Regions from separate parts of the Halomonas sp. A3H3 genome, predicted to be linked through region 2. Evidence: predicted binding sites of a transcription regulator. Region 2 holds the regulator's gene; each other region holds the start of a gene.
What was found. The regulator LexA, encoded in region 2, represses DNA repair genes until DNA is damaged. The targets are predictions, from matches to a motif close to TACTGTNTANNTANACAGTA.
Positions count from the first base shown of each region.

Region 1: HALA3H3_RS20300 (LexA family protein) is a predicted target of LexA. The motif match lies at 1,333-1,352, and genes of this name have one in related genera.
Region 3: recA (recombinase RecA) is a predicted target of LexA. The motif match lies at 1,401-1,420, and genes of this name have one in related genera.

Region 1 covers NZ_HG423343.1:4,483,700-4,485,965, reverse strand. Annotated here, with positions in the region: gene HALA3H3_RS20305 (Y-family DNA polymerase) at 1-870, opposite strand, end outside; gene HALA3H3_RS20300 (LexA family protein) at 867-1,316, opposite strand; gene HALA3H3_RS20295 (hypothetical protein) at 1,472-1,813, shown strand; gene HALA3H3_RS20290 (DUF932 domain-containing protein) at 1,907-2,266, shown strand, end outside.
Region 2 covers NZ_HG423343.1:4,325,691-4,327,956, forward strand. Annotated here, with positions in the region: gene HALA3H3_RS19620 (energy-coupling factor ABC transporter permease) at 1-457, shown strand, start outside; gene lexA (transcriptional repressor LexA) at 466-1,146, opposite strand; gene HALA3H3_RS19630 (TetR/AcrR family transcriptional regulator) at 1,414-2,106, shown strand; gene HALA3H3_RS19635 (L,D-transpeptidase) at 2,084-2,266, shown strand, end outside.
Region 3 covers NZ_HG423343.1:868,697-870,962, forward strand. Annotated here, with positions in the region: gene HALA3H3_RS03745 (regulatory protein RecX) at 1-268, opposite strand, end outside; gene recA (recombinase RecA) at 308-1,381, opposite strand; gene HALA3H3_RS03755 (CinA family protein) at 1,511-2,050, opposite strand; gene mutS (DNA mismatch repair protein MutS) at 2,134-2,266, shown strand, end outside.

The sequences.
Region 1 (2,266 bases), 160 kb from region 2:
TACCATGACGGCACTGGTCACGCTGTGCTGCTTGCGCAGCTTTTCACCCGCCCTGGCGGCATGGTGTCGTAACGCTTCCCGTAGCTGATGGGGGTCGTTGGTGAGTCGTCCAAACGAACGGGAGACCATAATCTGCTGTTTGGGCTGGCTCATGTCGTCTAGCTGAATGGAGGATTGGCCCCGCAACTCCCACACAATGCGCTCTTGCACCACGCTAAAATGCCGCCGGATATGTTTCGGGTCAGCTTCACGTAGATCCCAGGCAGTCTCAATACCCATGACGCGTAACCGCTTGCCGGTGCGGCGTGCAACGCCCCATAGGTCAGTCACCGGCAACTGCTTCAACAACGCCTTGGTAGACGGGCTCTCAGCCAGTAACTTGCACACGCCTTGATCTTTATAAGCGGGGTGCTTTTTAGCGGCACGGTTCGCGACCTTGGCGAGCACTCGCGTTGGCGCAAATCCCACCGACACCGGAATGCCCGTCCACTTCTTCACTGTATCTCGCAGTGCTTGGCCCCGTTGTTCCAGCGTATCTTCATCAAAGCCCTGAAACCCTACAAAGCTCTCATCAATCGAGTACACCTCCACATGGGGTGAAAATTCGCCCAGCACCTCGGTCACCCGCTGGGACATATCGCCATAAAGCGCATAATTGCTGGATAACAGCACGGCTTGGCGACGTACGTCTGGCGTTAACAGGTGCATAGCAGCCCCCATCTCCACGCCCAGCGCCTTTAACTCATTAGAGCGTGCGACGACACAACCATCGTTATTGGATAGCACTCCTACAGGACGGCCTTCCAGTGACGGGTTAAATACCCGCTCACAGGAGACGTAGAAGTTATTGCAGTCAATCAGCGCCATCATTGCAGCGTTGCCCCGGGGAAGCTGTGAAGCACATGGGTCACGACACCCCAAACGTGGGATTCGCGACCATCAATAGGAATGGGGGGATACGCGGGGTTACTGGCCCGAAGGTAGGTGCGCTGGCCCACTCGCTCCAAGCGTTTTACCGTAAGCTCACCGTCCACGCAGATAACGATGATGCGACCTGGCAGCGCTTCCAGACTGCGATCAACCACCAGTAGGTCGCCATGGTGAATACCGTCGCCCAGCATGGAATCGCCCTCCGACCTGACAAAGTAGGTTGCTGCCGGTCGTTTCACCACGTACTGGTGCAAATCCAGGTCGGCATCCAGGTGGTCATCCGCCGGTGACGGAAACCCAGCGCGTACGGCACTGGAGTAAAGCGGTAACGGTAATGATGAGGCCGCGGCATCTGCCCGGCCCAACAGTGAAACGTTCAATGACATAATAGACTCCCTCTTTTACTGTACTTATGAACAGTATCAGTAAAGAGTCTTATCGAAGCAACCACTCAAAGGTCAAAGCCAAAAAATTACAGATCTATATCACCCCTATGAATCCTGCACACGGGATCACTTTGACGCCTATAGGAGTGTTGTTTATGTCCCCGCCTTGCCTCTACTGTGCAGCCGCTTGCACGCTTAACCTTGAAACCGCCCAACGCATCGGCACGGTGTGCAGCCGCCTAGTGGGCGGAGCCATTGGTGCGTGGCGGGCATCCTATACCCCAACGTCCCCTTTATCGGATGCCTCCTCCCGCTTTCCGTTAGCCAAACTGACCGCTGCCGTGATGGGGGCTTTTTCCGGCAGTCAAGCAGGCTCGCGTGCCGCAGAATTGTTTTTCACGCAGAAGCTACCGCTCGGTGAAGGAACGCCCTGGCTGTGCGTATCGTGCGGTCATAGCTTCCGGCAATTAACCCCTCCCTTCAGCACATCGCACTAATGCGTATCCACAAAGCGACATACCCCTTACTTTCCAACCATGAAGCGCTGGCGATTAACGTCAGCGCTTTTTTTATTGCTAGGAGTTTTCATCATGGCCCATCTCGTTGAACAAATGGCCTACGTTGGCGCTACCCCCTGGCACGGCCTGGGGCAACAGCTATCCCGTCAACAACCGCTAGAGGTCTGGCAGCAACAGGCCGGTATGAACTGGCACATTGAAGAAGCCCCGGTGCGTTTTATTGCGGAGGGTGCCAGCCACTTGGGCAGTATTCACTCGTTTCCCGAGCAAAAAGTGCTCTACCGCTCGGATACCAAAGCGCCACTATCGGTCGTATCCCAGCGTTATAAGGTGGTGCAGCCCGAAGAAATTCTGGAGTTTTACCGCGATCTGACGGAATACGCCGGGTATGAACTGGAAACCGCTGGCGTCCTGAAAGGCGGTCGTAAGTTC
Region 2 (2,266 bases):
TTTTACAGTATTGATGACACTCGTTTTTAAAGCGCCATTAGCGCTGATTAGCAACGTGCTGATCAACATTGCCATGGTGGTGATTGGCAGCAATGAGTGGATGTTGCTGGGGGCAAATGTGCTGGTTACCGGGATCGTCCCGGCGGCCGTTATTGGCACGGTATGGCGGCTGGTAGATCGCCGCCTGCCGGATAACTTGATGGTATTTCTGTTTGCCTGCGGCTTTTTTGGCGCGGCGCTGGCAACGCTGGGAGGAGGCTTGGCGGCGGTAGTGCTGATTATCGTCGCGGGTACAGACCCTGAGGCGATCTATCTCGCCCAGGAGTATGCGCGTTTTTTACCACTGCTAATGCCTTCAGAGGCATTTATTACTGGCATGCTGCTGAGCATCCTGCTGGTCTATCACCCAAACTGGGTGGCCACCTTCAATGACCACCGCTATATCGACCTGCAGTAGCGGATTTATTAGCCGAGTGCCTGGCCGTTGCCACCACGAATTACGCCGACTCCAACGCCTTCAATATCGAGCGCTTGAGAGCGCAGGTCGATTTCAATGGGCGCAAAATCAGGGTTCTCTGCAAACAGCGTCACTTGGTGCCCCTGGCGTTTGAAGCGTTTAACCGTTACTTCATCGTCCAGGCGGGCAACCACGATCTGGCCATCGCGAACCCGGTCAGTGCGATGAACCGCCAGTAAATCACCTTCCAAAATGCCAATATCCTTCATGGAAAGGCCGCGTACGCGCAGCAGATAGTCAGCTTTGGGAGTGAAGTACTCGGCCGGTAGCGGGCAGTAGCGATCAATATGTTCGGCGGCCAAAATGGGGCTGCCGGCAGCTACTTCCCCGATCACAGGCAGGCCAGTGGGTGGGGCTTCCACGTTGGTTGTGGGTAAGGCGGTGACTGCGCTATCCAGGACTTCTTGAGGTTCCTGGTTGGGCAGGCGGATGCCGCGAGAGGTGTTGCGGATAATGCGAATAACACCTTTGCGTTCCAGCGCGCGCAGGTGCTCTTCAGCCGCATTGGGTGAGCGGAAGCCAAGTGCTTTGGCAATCTCGGCGCGGGTAGGAGGGTAGCCAAATTCGCCCATGGTCTTAACGATAAAATCAAACACGTGCTGTTGGCGAGCGGTTAGCGGACGCGACATACCAGACTCCATAAATAGTGAATAGACAGTAACAAGTTAAATGTCGACTTAATCAATAAGTGTTTAAGTATACAGTATGTTCCTCTGTCCAGTATATGGCTTGTCAGTGCCTATTGCCGATGTCTATGCAATTTTTCTAATCGTTTGAAACTAAGTTTCTGCTTATTTAATACGTCACATTTTGTCAATAAATCAAGCGTTGAGCCCGCCTACGTTATGGCATAGTATTTTGCTATGTTTTAAACAACTGTTTCCCTGGAGAGCGACATGGCTCAATCTGATACGGTGACCCGTATACTCGACACCGCCGAGGTGCTGTTTGCAGAGCGGGGTTTTGCTGAAACTTCGCTGCGCAACATCACTAGCAAAGCGCGGGTTAACTTAGCCGCTGTTAATTACCATTTTGGTTCCAAAAAAGCCTTGATTCAGGCCGTTTTTGCCCGCTACCTGGATCCGTTTAGTCAGCGCTTTCATACTGCTCTAGATGAGCTCGAGGGCCAACACGCCGGGCGCGTTATCCCGCTGGAAACACTGCTCGAGACCATGGCAACTACCGTTCTCGCGGTGCCCGCCGAGCGCAATAGTTTGAAAGTGTTTATGCGCCTGCTGGGTCTTGCCTACAGTCAAGCACAGGGACATCTAAGACGTTATATCCAGGAAGAGTATGGCGATGTGTTTACACGCTTCACCGAGCTTGTGCGCAAAGCAACGCCGGATCTGCCTGACGCCGAGCGTTTTTGGCGGCTACACTTTGTGCTCGGCACGGTAATCTTTACCTTGTCTGGCCTCGATGCGCTACGCGATATCGCGGAGAAGGATTACCACGAGCAGGTCTCTGTGCGTGATTTGGTCAGGCGATTGCTCCCGGTAGTGGTGGCTGCTATGAATGCGCCGTTACCCATAGCCCTTGACGGTGCCAAGCCAGAAGAAGGAAAACATGCGAACTCCTACGCTAGCTGAGCTACCTCCAACGGAACATATCTGGCTGGAGATTGATACTACCGAACAGTTGCTGCGCTGTTGGCGAGGGCCAAAAGTGCTCCATGAGTGTTCTATTTCATCCGGTGCTGCCGGAAGCGGGGAGCGCAACGGCAGTGGTAAAACCCCTCGCGGGTGGCAC
Region 3 (2,266 bases), 3.5 Mb from region 2:
GGTCTATGCCGCGCTGGCGCAACTCGCCTTTAATACGAATCACGCCTTGGCCACGCAGTATGCGCGAGCGCACGAAACTGGCCGCAAAGCGCGCGTCAGACTGCAGCCCTTGTTCAACCAAGGCGTCCAGGCACTCATCAATAGCGGCATCGTCGAAAGACTTTTTCTTCAGACGCTGAGCAAGCTCGGCGCGGGAGTATTCGCGCCGAGCCAGTAAACCAATGGCGATATCACGGGGCGTAGCATCACGCTGGGAGGTGAATGCCATCAGCTTATCTTAGCTAGCATTAGCTTAGTGCGTATCGTCTTACAGCAGATCGTCATCACCCGCATCCAATTCTGCCGCTGCTTCGGCAGGCGCATCTTCCTTCTCCTTTTTAGGATCGGGCTTGGCCAAGAGCTGCTCACGAATCTGCGTTTCGATTTCGAGCATAATTTCCGGGTGCTCTTCCAGATACAGCGCTGAATTGGCTTTACCTTGACCGATTTTCTTACCTTTATAGCTGTACCAGGCACCGGCTTTGTCGACTAGGTTGCACTGCACGCCCAGGTCGATGACCTCACCGGCGTGGTAGATACCCTTGCCGTAAAGAATCTGGAATTCAGCCTGACGGAATGGCGGTGCTACCTTGTTTTTGACTACTTTCACGCGGGTTTCGTTACCGGTGACTTCATCACCCACTTTCACCGAGCCGGTACGACGAATATCCAGACGCACGCTGGCATAGAACTTCAGCGCGTTACCACCAGTGGTGGTTTCGGGGCTACCAAACATGACGCCGATCTTCATGCGGATCTGGTTGATGAAGATCACCAAGCAATTGGCGTTTTTGATATTACCGGTGATTTTACGCAGTGCCTGAGACATCAAACGCGCCTGTAGGCCAACGTGGGAATCACCCATTTCGCCTTCGATTTCAGCGCGCGGGGTCAACGCAGCGACCGAGTCGATAACAATCACGTCAACACCGCCAGAGCGTACCAGCATGTCGGTAATTTCCAGCGCCTGCTCACCGGTGTCCGGCTGGGAAATCAGTAGATCATCCAGGTTGACGCCTAGCTTTTCTGCGTAGCTGGGGTCAAGCGCATGCTCGGCATCGACGAAGGCACACACTTTGCCCTGTTTTTGCGCCTGAGCAATCACCGAAAGGGTCAGGGTCGTTTTACCCGACGATTCCGGGCCAAAGATTTCGCACACACGGCCAAACGGCAGCCCGCCGATGCCGAGGGCGATATCCAGACCCAATGAACCGGTGGAAACCGACGGCATGACGACACGCGGTGCGTCGCCTAGACGCATGACGGTGCCCTTGCCGAACTGACGGTCGATTTGGGTGAGTGCAGCGTTTAGCGCTTTAGTGCGGTTGTCATCCTGAGCCATTCAGAGATTCCTCATAACAAGCTGTATAATTAGCCAGTAGTATGCCAAAGATTGCGCCGTAAACAAATCCTTGATCGCGCTTTCTCTCATCTATTTTATCAACAGCCTTTTTGCATATGCGCCTTTTTCTTACGGCTGGTTCGTCTTGCTCGCCTTCTCGCGCTCATTCAGGCGCGCCACCAGCCCAACCAAGGCCTGACGCACGGCCTGCTCTCGCACCGACTGACGGTCACCTGGAAAGTGAAAGCATTCAGCTTCCTGGGCAGCAGCATCTCCCCAGGCCAACCAAACCGTACCCACCGGCTTTTCAGCGCTCCCCCCCTCTGGGCCTGCAACACCGCTAACGGCAACAGCTAAGCCCGCGCCACTTTCATTACAGGCGCCCAGCACCATGGCTTTGACGACCTCCTTGCTGACAGCACCGTGCTCGGCCAGCGTGGTCTCAGGCACCCCCAATAAGCGCGTTTTAGCAGCATTCGCATAGGTCACATAGCCCGTCGTAAAGTAAGCAGAGCTACCCGCCACCTCGGTAATGGCGCTGGCAATGCCTCCCCCCGTACATGACTCAGCGGCGGTCACTTCCACATTCAACTGCTTACACAGCCGCCCCAGCCGCTGAGCTAACAGGGTTAAATCAAGATTTTTCAGGCTAGTTTCGCTGGGCACTATGGTCGCTCCTTCAAGTGAGTCGTCTGTTCAGCGTAGAATACTGCGTTTAGCTTTCTCAAAGAAATTGCTCAATCAGGACGCCCATGTCACAGGCTATTCCCGCCAACACGCCAATGATCACCCAGTATTTAAAGATCAAGCGCGAGCACCCCGAGGTACTGCTGTTCTACCGCATGGGGGATTTTTATGAACTGTTTTTCGACGACGCCAAGCGCG